2 regions of the Kribbella voronezhensis genome follow, and region 2 is predicted to be linked to the other one. Evidence: riboswitches for the same ligand, from Rfam matches in the RefSeq annotation. Region 2 holds a riboswitch; the other holds the start of a gene.

Evidence for each region. A riboswitch is a leader RNA that binds a small molecule or an ion and turns the genes downstream of it on or off. The one in region 2 is predicted to bind cobalamin.
Region 1: linked by a shared signal. The riboswitch ahead of EV138_RS01010 (magnesium chelatase subunit D family protein) and the one ahead of EV138_RS36115 (ribonucleoside-diphosphate reductase subunit alpha) in region 2 are both predicted to bind cobalamin.

The regions. Positions count from the first base shown of each region.
Region 1 is NZ_SOCE01000001.1:219,712-225,587, forward strand. It holds gene EV138_RS01000 (cobyrinic acid a,c-diamide synthase CobB) at 1-708, opposite strand, end outside; gene cobO (cob(I)yrinic acid a,c-diamide adenosyltransferase) at 896-1,510, opposite strand; gene EV138_RS01010 (magnesium chelatase subunit D family protein) at 1,510-3,594, opposite strand; cobalamin riboswitch at 3,973-4,109, opposite strand; gene surE (5'/3'-nucleotidase SurE) at 4,648-5,409, opposite strand; gene cobN (cobaltochelatase subunit CobN) at 5,453-5,876, opposite strand, start outside.
Region 2 is NZ_SOCE01000003.1:310,431-316,306, forward strand. It holds gene EV138_RS36110 (ribonucleotide-diphosphate reductase subunit beta) at 2-1,057, opposite strand; gene EV138_RS36115 (ribonucleoside-diphosphate reductase subunit alpha) at 1,054-3,876, opposite strand; cobalamin riboswitch at 4,010-4,145, opposite strand; partial or broken gene EV138_RS36120 (serine hydrolase domain-containing protein) at 4,282-5,384, shown strand; gene EV138_RS36125 (DinB family protein) at 5,528-5,876, opposite strand, start outside.

The DNA of each region.
Region 1 (5,876 bases), on a different contig from region 2:
CTGAACATCCAGCTCTGGCGCGGTCCGGGCGGCGGCGACGAAGGCCTCCAGGTCGACGCCTTGCCTCACCAACTCCGCGGCGGCTTCCACCGCGGCCGTCGCCTGCTCACGCTGCTCGTCGGCCGGGACCAGCCCGAGATGCCGGCTGGGCACGGTCAGGCGGGTGTCACGCCGAAGTACACCGAGAACCGGTACGCCGGTGGGCGCGACGCCGGCGCGTACCTCGGCCTCGTGCCGGTCCGAACCGACCTTGTTCAGGATCACTCCGACGATCCGGACGCCGGTGTCGAACGAGACGAAGCCGGCTACTACCGCGCCCACGCTGCGACCAGCGGCGGACGCGTCGACTACCAGGACGATGGGTGCCTTGAGCAACTTGGAGACGTGTGCTGTGGAGGCGTAGCCCTCGGTTCCGAGCGCACCGTCGTACAGGCCCATCACGCCTTCGACGACGGCGAGGTCCGCGGTCGCTGCGCCGTGAGCGAAGAGCGGGGCAACGCGTTCCTCACCGGACAACATGGGATCGAGGTTGCGCCCCGGCCGACCGGTCGCCACGGCATGGAATCCGGGATCGATGTAGTCCGGCCCCACCTTGAACCCGGCCACGCGATGCCCGGCCTGCCGCAGCGCACCCATCAGCCCAACGGCCACAGTCGTCTTCCCCGCCCCCGACGAAGGCGCCGCCACAACCACCCGCGGAATCACCACCGCAAACTCCCCGGGCAACTGAGCCGCGGGAGAGCGCGATCTGCGGGACAGCTGACCTGCAAGCGTCGCCCGGTGCCCGGGCAGCTGAGCTGCGGGAGAGCGCGATCTGCGGGGCAGCTGACACGCGAGCGTCGCCCGGTGCTCGGGCAGCTGAGTTGCGGGAGAGCGCGATCTTCGGGCTGGACGCTCACCACTCGATGCCCTTCTGACCCTTCTGGCCGGCGTCCATCGGGTGCTTCACCTTGGTCATCTCGGTGACGAGATCCGCGGCGTCGAGGAGCCTCTGGTCGGCATTGCGCCCGGTGATCACGACGTACTGGTGACCCGGCCGGTTCGTCAGCGTCTCGACCACCTCGTCGACGTCCACCCAACCCCACTTCATCGGATAGGTGAACTCGTCCAGCACATAGAGATCATGCGTCTCGGCCGCGATCCGGCGCTGGATCTCCCGCCAGCCTTCGAGCGCGTCCGCGGCGTGATCCTCCTCGGAACCGGCCTTGCGCGACCAACTCCACCCTTCGCCCATCTTGTGCCACTCGACCGGCCCGCCCTCACCCGTTGCCTCGTGCAACCGGCCGAGCGCCTTGAACGCGCTCTCCTCGCCGACCTTCCACTTCGCGCTCTTGACGAACTGGAACACCCCGATGTTCCAGCCCTGGTTCCAGCCGCGCAGCGCCATCCCGAACGCCGCGGTCGACTTGCCCTTCATCTCACCGGTGTGCACCATCAGCAACGGCCGGTTCCGGCGCTGGCGGGTGGTCAGACCGTCCTGCGGTACGACACTCGGTTGTCCCTGCGGCATCAGGCGGCGCTCCTCGTGGTGACGGCTCGAACAAGGTTGCCTGCGGCAACTTCACCCAGATCCAGATACTCGGCGCCGAGGACGCCGGCGAGCTCGGCAGCCAGCCCGAGCCGTACGCCGCGACGCGGTTCGCAGTCCACCACGACGCTGGCGATCCCCTGCATCGCCAGCCAGCCGGCCGCCTGCTTGGCTTTGTCGAAAGCGCTCTCTCCGTGAGTCGCCCGACCATCCGTCACGAGCACCAGCAACGGCCGGCGCCGAGGATCACGGATCGCCGCGATCCGCAGTACGTCGGCCGCTTGCAGCAGCCCTTCGGCGAGCGGGGTTCGACCGCCGGTCGGCAACGATTCGAGCCGCCGTACCGCGGTCTCGACGCTACCCGTCGGCGGCAGAGCCACCGTGGCGGTCGCACCGGCAAAGGTCACCAGACCAACCTTGTCGCGCCGCTGATACGCATCCAGCAACAACGAAACAATCGCGGTCTTCACCTCACCCATCCGCCTCTTGGTCCCCATCGACCCGGACGCATCGACACAGAAGAGCACAAGATTCCCCTCCCGCCCTTCCCGCACAGCCAACCGAATGTCGCTCCCCCGCACAACAAGCCCCGGCCGCCAAGACCGCGCACCTGAGGGGGTGGGCTTGGTTGGCGTGTCGGCGGTGCGGCGGGTGTGTTGGTGGGGGGCGGCTGCGCGGATGGTGGCGAGGAGGTGCGGGCGGCCCGGCTCGCGGCCGACTCGGGCACGGTCGCCTACGACGCGACCGACCTCGGTGATCGCGCGGGACCGGCGACCGGCGACGCCGGCTCCTGCTGCTTGGACGCTGAGCAAGCGAGCCTTGTAGGGCTCGGAACTGGCTGCCACCTGACCAGTCGGCGCAGGGCCCGGGAGAGCGCTCTCTGGGTTCTCTCGGGCAGTCTGGTCCGAGGAGGCCTCCTGGTCCGAGGATGCGTCGTGCTGCGGGGATGCGTCGTCGTGCTCTGGGGGTGCGTCGCCTTCCTCTCCCCCATCGCTGTTGTCCGGGCCACCACCGTCCGGACCACCACCCGGGTTGTCCGGGCCGCCGTCGGGATCGTCGTCGGGGTCCGGTTCGGGTGGGGTGCTGTCTTTGATCGCCTGGTCGAGTTGCTCGTCGTCCAGGCCGGGCGCGTCGAACGGGTTGCGGCGTTTGCGGTGCGGGAGAGCGAGCTTGGCCGCCGCTCGTACGTCCTCCACCTCGACCACAGTGCGCCCTGACCAGGCGGCGTGGGCGACCGCGGTACGGGCTGTGACGAGGTCTGCGCGCATGCCGTCGACGTCGAAGGACGCGCAGATCTCGGCGATCTGACGGAGTGCGGCGTCCGTCAGGATCACCTCCGGCAGCAGGCTCTGCGCTTTCACGATCCGCTCGGCGAGTTCGCGTTGGGCGTCGGCGAACTTGGCGACGTACGCCGCCGGGCCGGCCTCGTAGCTCAGCCGCGCCCGCATCACCTCGACGCGAACGGCCGGGTCCCGGCTCGCGACGACATCGACCGTCAGGCCGAATCGGTCGAGAAGCTGAGGGCGGAGCTCGCCTTCCTCGGGGTTCATGGTGCCGACGAGCACGAAGCGCGCCGGGTGGGTGACGGAGACACCGTCCCGCTCGACTGTCGCGCGACCCATCGCTGCGGCATCGAGGAGTACGTCGACCAGGTGGTCGTGCAGCAGGTTGACCTCGTCGACGTACAGGAGTCCGCGATGTGCAGCGGCCAGCAGACCCGGCTCGTACGCCGTGACGCCTTCGGAGAGCGCTCGCTCGAGATGCAGCGAGCCGAGTACGCGGTCTTCGGTCGCTCCGACCGGTAGCTCGACCAATCGCGCGGATCGCAGGGAGCGCTCTCTCCCGTTCTCGCCGGCGATCTCGTGGGGACCGTCGGGGCAGTCGGAGGAGGGGTGGTTCGGGTCACAGGAGAAGCGGCAGGACGGGATCACCTCGATAGCGGGGAGGATCTCAGTGAGGGCGCGAACAGCGGTGGACTTCGCCGTACCCTTCTCGCCCCGGATCAGTACTCCACCGATCGCCGGCGAAACCGCCGCAAGAATCAAGGCGAGCTGCAGCTCTTCCATCCCCACAACAGCGGTGAACGGAAAGCCGTCCGACAGCGCACCGCGAGGCGCGGACCCCTCCGACAGAGAGCCGCGAGGCGCGGACTCTCCCGCCGGAGCGCCCTGCGGTGAGGGGGCCTGCGACAGCGCGCCGCGAGGTACGGATCCTTCCGCCGGAGCGCCCTGCGGTGAGGGGGCCTGCGGCAGCGCGCCGCGAGGCGCGGATCCTTCCGCCGGAGCGCCCTGCGGTGAGGGGGCCTGCGGCAGCGCGCCGTCGGGCTCGGGCGCGGGGGTGGGGGCAGGCTGAGAATTGGGTGGAGCTGGCCGCATCAGCGGTGTTCCCTTCGTCCTGCGGGTGTCCACGCCCGCCTCGGCACCTGGCACGCCCGGAACGCGGAGAGCGCTCCCTGGCGGACGGCGGGAGATGTCCTGGCTTCCGGGTTCGCACCCGGTCACAGTGGCGGGACCGCCCCGGACTCCGGCTCCTTCAGAGCCGTCACCGGTGTTCCTCTCCAACCGTCCCGGCGATCATTCCACACCACCTGGCATCGCTCACCGCCCGGAGACCAACCTCACCCGGCACCCTCCCGGGAACCGAACCAGCAGCCTCTCGGGGAACTGGACTAGCAGCCTCCCAGGAACCCGGACCAGCGGGCTCCGGGAACCCGGACGCGCGGGCTCCCGGGAACGCGGCCTAGCGGGCTCTCGGGCTCGCGGGAACCGGACTAGCAGGCTCCCGGAACCCGCCTAGGAACCCGCCTAGCGGGCTCGCGGAACCCAGACTGGCGGGCTTGCGGGAACGCGGGCTCGCGGGCTCCCGGGAACGCGGGCTCACGGGCTCACGGAACCTTGCCTGGCGGGCTCGCGGACTCACGGGCTCGCGGAACCTGGCCTGGCGCGCTCGCGGGAACGCGGCCTCGCGGGCTCGCGGGCTCGCGGGCTCGCGGGCTCCCGGGCTCACGGGCTCACGGGAACCGGACTAGCGGGCTCCCGGGAACGCGGGCCTGGCAGGCTCGCGGAACCCGGACTGGCGGGCTCGCGGGAACCGGGCTGGCGGGATGTCGGGGGCGCGGGCTAGTCGAGGTGCTTGCTGAGGTGTTCGGCTGGGCTGGTGTCTGGGAGGGCCTGGACGCCGGTGATCGAGGTGACGGTTACATAGCCCTCGGTCAGTAGTGCCTCGTCGGATTCGGGGTCCTGGGACGGATCCGGGTCGCGCAGGATCATGATCGGCTCGCCGGTGGGCGCCACGCCGGCCTTGAGGCGACTGGGGTTCACCGGTGCCAGGCGGGCGCTTCGGACGCCTCGCAGGTCGGTCTTCGGGACGTCCGGAACGTTGATGTTGAGGACCGTGCCGACCGGTTCGTCGCGGAGCCAGTCGATCAGCTCGGCGGCGATGTCCGCCGCGACCTCCAGGTGCCGCGGGTCCTCGGAGCCGATGCTGATCGCCAGCCCCGACACCCCTTGGGTCGCGCCGGTGAGCGCTGCGCCGACCGTGCCCGAGTGCAGGATCGCGCCGAAGTTGTAGCCGTGGTTGATCCCTGACACGACCAGCTCCGGCGACTTGCCGAACGCGCCGAGGCGGGCCATCGTGACAGCGAGCGCCGGCGTGCCGTCGACCCCGATGTAGGTGATCCCGTCGTCGTCCTCCGAGGCGGTCGTGATCGGCCGGTTGACCCAGCCGGCCCGCGCCGTACCGACGCCGCTCTGGTCCGTCAGCGGCGCCACCACCAGCACCTCGTGACCGGCCGAGGCGACGGCGCGCGCCAAAGCCCGGATCCCCCGAGCCTGGTAGCCGTCGTCGTTGGTGATCAGGACTCGCAACTGCTCAGAAGCCATGTCATTACCCAATCACACGACCGGACCGCCCCCGGATGGTGTCTCAGCCGCGATCCTCGATGTCACCTTCTGTTTCCAGGACGGCCGTGCGCAGGGTTTCCAGAGCCTCGTCGGTGGGTTCCGACCACAGACCGCGCTGAGCCGCCTCGAGCAGCCGTTCGGCGATACCGTGCCGGGCCCACGGGTTCGACTTGCGGAAGAACTCGGCGATCTCCGGATTCGCGACGTACTCCTTGGTCAGCGTCTCGTACATCCAGTCGTCCACGACGCCCGCGGTCGCGTCGTACCCGAACAGGTAGTCCACTGTCGCGGCCATCTCGAAGGCGCCCTTGTACCCGTGCCGTTGCATCGCCGCCATCCAGCGCGGGTTCACCACGCGCGCCCGGAAGACCCGCTTGGTCTCCTCCTCGAGCGTCCGCGTCTTCACCTGAGCCGGTACGGCGGAGTCGCCGATGTACGCCTTCGGG
Region 2 (5,876 bases):
ATCAGTCCCAGCTGAGGCTGCCGCCGGACTGGTATTCGATCACGCGGGTCTCGAAGAAGTTCTTCTCCTTCTTGAGGTCCATCACCTCCGACATCCAGCCGAACGGGTTGCGCGTCTCACCGAAGATCGGCGCCAGGCCGATCTGCTCGGCGCGGCGGTCGGTGACGAAGTGCATGTACTGCTCGCACAGCTCGGCGGTCAGGCCCAGCATGCCGTTCGGCATCGTCGCCTTGCCGTAGGCAACCTCCAGTTCGCACGCCTCGGTGAGCATCTCCCGCACCTCGGCCTGGAACTTCGCGGTCCACAAGTGCGGGTTCTCCAGTTTGATCTGGTTGATGCAGTCGATCCCGAAGTTCAGGTGGATCGACTCGTCGCGCAGGATGTACTGGTACTGCTCGGCGATCCCGACCATCTTGTTCCGCCGGCCGAGCGACAAGATCTGCGCGAAGCCGGTGTAGAACCACATCCCCTCGAAGACCACGTAGAACGCGATCAGGTCCCGGAGGAAGTCGGTGTCGGCTTCCGGCGTACCGGTCCTGAACTCGGGATCCTCCAGGTGCTGGGTGTACTTCAGCGCCCAGGCGTCCTTGTCGGAGATCGACGGCACTTCGCGGTACATGTTGAACAGCTCGCCCTCGTCCAGACCGAGCGACGTGCAGATGTACTGGAAGGTGTGCGTGTGCACGGCCTCCTCGAACGCCTGGCGAAGCAGGTACTGGCGGCATTCGGGGTTGGTGAGCTGACGGTAGACGGCGAGGACGATGTTGTTCGCGACCAGGGACTCGGCGGTGGCGAAGAAGCCGAGGTTGCGCTTCAGCATCAGCCGCTCGTCCTCGGTCAGACCGTCCCGCGACTTCCAGAGCGCGATGTCGGCCTGCATCGACACCTCGGTCGGCATCCAGTGGTTGTTGCACCCGGCAAGGTACTTGTCCCAGGCCCACTGGTACTTCAAGGGCAGCAGTTGGTTCACGTCCGCGCGGGCGTTGATCATCGCCTTGTCGGCGACCTCGACCCGAGCCGCTCCGAGGGTGATCTCACCCAGTCCGGTGGTGGTCACTGGCAGGCCTCGCAATCGGAGTCCTCGATGGAGCAGGCGGCACCGGTCGGCTCGGGAAGTCCAGGGAGCGCGACCGGTACGGCGTTGAGCCGGCCGTCCGTGCCTTGCAGGGTGGACTTCTCCACGTGGGTGGCCGACTGCGATCGCAGGTAGTACGTCGTCTTCAGCCCGTAGCGCCACGCCGAGCGGTACAGCTCGTCGAGCGCCTTGCCGGACGGCGCCGACATGTAGAGGTTGAGCGACTGGGCCTGGTCGAGCCACTTCTGCCGGCGCGATGCCGCCTTGACCAGCCACAGCGGATCCAGCTCGAAGGCCGTCGCGTACAGCTCCCGCAGGTCGGCCGGGATCCGGTCGATCTGGGCGAGGATGCCGTCGTGGTACTTCAGGTCCGACACCATCACCTGGTCCCACAGCCCGCGCGCCTTGAGGTCGGCGACGAGGTACGGGTTGGCGACGGTGAACTCGCCGGACATGTTCGACTTGACGAACAGGTTGCGGTAGATCGGCTCGATCGACTGGCTCACGCCGCAGATGTTGGAGATCGTCGCCGTCGGTGCGATCGCCAGCACGTTGGAGTTGCGCATGCCGTCACGGAGTACCTTCGCCCGGAGTACGTCCCAGTCGAGTTGCTTGCCGGTGTCAACGGTCAGGTCGCCGTTGCGGGCCTCGCGGAGCAGTTCGAGCGAGTCGATCGGGAGGATGCCCTGGCTCCACAGCGATCCCTCGTACGTCTGGTACCGGCCGCGCTCCGCGGCGAGGTCGGTGGACGCCTCGATCGCGTGGTAGCTGATCTGCTCCATCGAGCTGTCGGCGAACTCGACCGCGGCGTCCGAGCTGTAGGGGATCCGAAGTGCGAAGAGCGCGTCGGCGAAACCCATCAGTCCGAGGCCGACCGGGCGGTGCCGCTGGTTCGCGCGCTCGGATTCCGGCGTGGTGTAGAAGTTCACGTCGATCACGTTGTCGAGCATCCGGACGGCCGTCTTCACGGTGTCGCGGAGCAGGTCGGCGTCCAGCCCGGTGCCGGTCAGGTGCGCGACCAGGTTGACCGAGCCCAGGTTGCAGACCGCGGTCTCGTCGACGGTGGTGTTCAGCGTGATCTCGGTGCACAGGTTCGACGAGTGGACCACGCCGTCGTGTTGCTGCGGCGACCGCAGGTTGCAGGCGTCCTTGAAGGTGATCCACGGGTGACCGGTCTCGAACAGGACGGTCAGCATCCGGCGCCACACGTCGACCGCCTTCACCCTGCGGAACACCCGGATCTCGCCGCGCTCGGCGGCCCGCTCGTAGTTCTCGTACGCCGTGGCGAAGGCCGCGCCGTACAGGTCGTGCAGGTCCGGGACCTCGTCGGGGGAGAAGAGCGTCCAGTCGCCACCGGCCTCGACCCGCTGCAGGAAGAGGTCGGGCACCCAGTTCGCCGTGTTCATGTCGTGCGTACGGCGGCGTTCGTCGCCGGTGTTCTTGCGGAGGTCGAGGAACTCCTCGATGTCCATGTGCCAGGTCTCGAGGTACGCGCAGACGGCACCCTTGCGCTTGCCGCCCTGGTTGACCGCGACCGCCGTGTCGTTGGCGATCTTGAGGAACGGTACGACGCCTTGCGACTCACCGTTGGTGCCGCGGATCTTGGCGCCGATCCCGCGCACCGGAGTCCAGTCGTTGCCGAGTCCGCCCGAGTACTTCGCGAGCAGCGCGTTGTTGCGGATGCCGGAAAAGATGCCGGCCAGGTCGTCCTCGACGGTGGTCAGGAAGCACGAGGACAGCTGCGGCCGCGTCGTACCGGAGTTGAACAGCGTCGGCGTCGAGGACATGAAGCGGAACGAGCTGAGCAGCTCGTAGAACTCGATCGCGCGGTCCTCGCGGTTGTCTTCCTTGAGCGCGATCCCCATCGCGACGCGCAGGAAGAACGCCTGCGGAAGCTCGAACCTGGTCTTGTCGATGTGCAGCAGGTAGCGGTCGTAGAGGGTCTGCAGGCCGAGGAAGGCGAAGTCGAGGTCGCGCTCCGGCTTGATCGCCGCCGCCAGCTTCGCCAGGTCGAAGGTGGCCAACTCGGGGTCGAGCAGCCCGGCGTCGATCCCAGTTTGGATGTAGAGCGGGAAGTAGTCGACGTACGCCGTGGCCATGTCGGCCTGGCTCGCCTGGCGCGGCTCGCCGTGCACCCGGCCGAGCGTCTCCCGGCGGATCTGGTCGAGCAGCAGCCGAGCCGCGGCAAAGCTGTACTCCGGCTCGGTCTCCACGTAGCCACGGGCGGCCATCACGAGGGCCAGCTCGACCTCGTGCTGGGCGATGCCGTCGTAGCAGGAGCCGAGTGTCTCGTTCAGGATCAGCTCGGCGTCGACCGACTCGAGGCCTGCCGCCGCCTCGGCGACGATCACACGCAGCCGGTCGATGTCGAGAGCTGCGGTGGTGCCGTCGGCGGCACGGACGTTGATGACGGGCTTGGTGTCGAGCTCGGCGGTGGTGTCGGGGGTGCGGGCCTTGGTGCGCTCCTCGCGGTAGAGCACATAGGCCCGGGCGACCTGGTGCTCGCCGGCCCGCATCAGCGCCAGCTCGACCTGGTCCTGGATGTCCTCGACCTGCACGCTGCGCCGCGCGTCACCGCGGCTGGTCAGTGCGGCGACGACCCGGTCGGTCAGGTCGGCGACCAGGTCGCGGACGCGATGGCTGCTGCCGGCCTCGGCGCCTTCGACGGCGAGGAAGGCTTTGCTCAGGGCAACCGAGATCTTGGTCGGGTCGAACGCGGCACTGCTCCCGTCACGCCGTACGACGGTCAGCTGGTGCGGTGCTCGTCCGGTGGTTGGTTCAGATGACGAAACGATGGTCACAAGCGCTCTCTCCACGCGAGTCTTTGACGACCGGGACCTGGGGAGTTGCGCGCACGACGAGACAGGGGCCGCTACCGAACCCGTTCTGTCACGCCCTGCGGCCCGCCCTCGAGGCCTCGGACAGCGCACACCGGCGGTGTGCGCCCCGGCGACAGGTATTCGGGCTCACGGAACACAGTCCCCGCTTACCGCTGCGGGGCAGCTCCGGATTTCCACCGGATTCCCCTGTCGACCAGTAGGAAGACACTAACCCCGCAACCCCTACATCTAGTGGTACGACGCGCCGCGTGTCGCACATGTTGTGGAAAGATCGCCTCGTGGGCCAATGTCAAGCTGGGCTCGACAGCTCCGACCAAGTACTGCGAGTCGCCGGTGGGGCGACGCCGTCGCCTGAGAGGAACCGGGATGAGCGATTTGCAGGAGCGGGTGCAGGCTGTCATCGACAGGCTGGTCGAGTCGGGAACCGAGACCGGGGTGCAGGCCGCCGTCTATCGCCGCGGCGAGTTGATCGTGGACGCGGTGGCCGGCGTCGCTGACAGCGAGACCGGGCGGCCGGTCGGGTCGGACACGCTGTTCTACGCCGCCTCCGCGGTCAAGGGCGTCGCCGCGACCGTCGTGCACGTGCTGGTCGAGCAGGGAGTCTTCGGTTACGACACCTTGGTGGCCGAGCTGTGGCCCGAGTTCGGTGCGCACGGCAAGGAGTCCGCGACGGTCAGACAGGTGCTGACTCGGCCGGGGTCCCGGCGGTGCCGGCCGACCTGACAGTGGAGCGGCTGTGTGACTGGGACGGGATGTGTGCGCTGATCGCCGACCTCGAACCGTGGTGGAAGCCGGGGGAGCGGGTCGGCTATCACGCTGTCACCTTCGGGTTCATCGTCGGCGAGATCGTCCGGCGGGCGACCGGGAAGCCGATGTCGCAGGTGCTGGCCGAGGGGATCGGGGAGCGACTGGGGGTCGCCGGCGAGTTGTTCTTCGGCGTACCGGCTGCTGCGCTGGACCGGGTGGCGCGCTGCGAGGACGACCCGGAGGGGGCGGCGATGTTCGCTTCGCTGCCACCGGACTTCCCGTTGTTCAAGGCTGCTCCTCTTCAGCTGTTCCCGAATGCCGCCTATGCCAACAACCCCGGCCTGATCAGCTCCGACGTGCCCGCCGGGGGAATCGTGACCGCCCGATCGATGGCCCGGATGTACGCCGCGCTGCTCGACGAGGTCGACGGTGTCCGGCTGGTGAGCCCGGCCCGGTTGCGGGAGATCGCGAGTCTTTCCACGGCCGGCAACGACGAGATGACCGGTGGCCCGGCGCGGTACGGGCTCGGCTACACGATCGGCCAGGTGGGGATGCGACCGGTCGCGCCGACCGTGTTCGGCATGGTGGGCTTCGGGGGCGGGGCGGCGTACGCCGACACGGCTACCGGCGTGGCGGTTGCTGTCACCAAGAACCGTTTCAACCCCGTTGAAATGAACGCCTTCGACCAGGTCTGGGAGCTGGCCACCGGGGCGCTTTCCTGAGAGCTGGTTGTGCCCCCGGCCCACTGGATGAACGGTGGGACAGGGGGACCTGACCGCCGGGGCGTTCTCCGGGCGGTGGAATGGAGCAGTCGCCCCAGCGGTCAGGCGCATCAGGACCGGCCGGATGACGGCCGGCGGGCTGGTCAGGCGGCCAGGGCGTGCAGGTCTTGCAGCGTCATGATCTCGGAGCCGTGGTGGATGAGTTCGCGGTTGAGCCGGAGGACGACGTGGCCGAAGGGCTCGGCGGCGTCGAGCTCCGTGGCTTGGGACAGGCCGACGGTCATCGCCTGCTCCTCGTCCAGCTCGGCGATCGAGTTGCTCCAGGCGTCCACCCAGTGCGCGAGCCAGGCGACCGCGTCCTGCGCGTTGCCGTGCAGGGTGATGTCGGCCCGGCCTTGCCTGCTCGCGCCGAAGGTCCACTCCCAGCGCTCGAAGAAGGTCTCGGTCAGATGCGCGATCAGCCAGGCGATGGTCCGCGGCCCCCGGTGATCC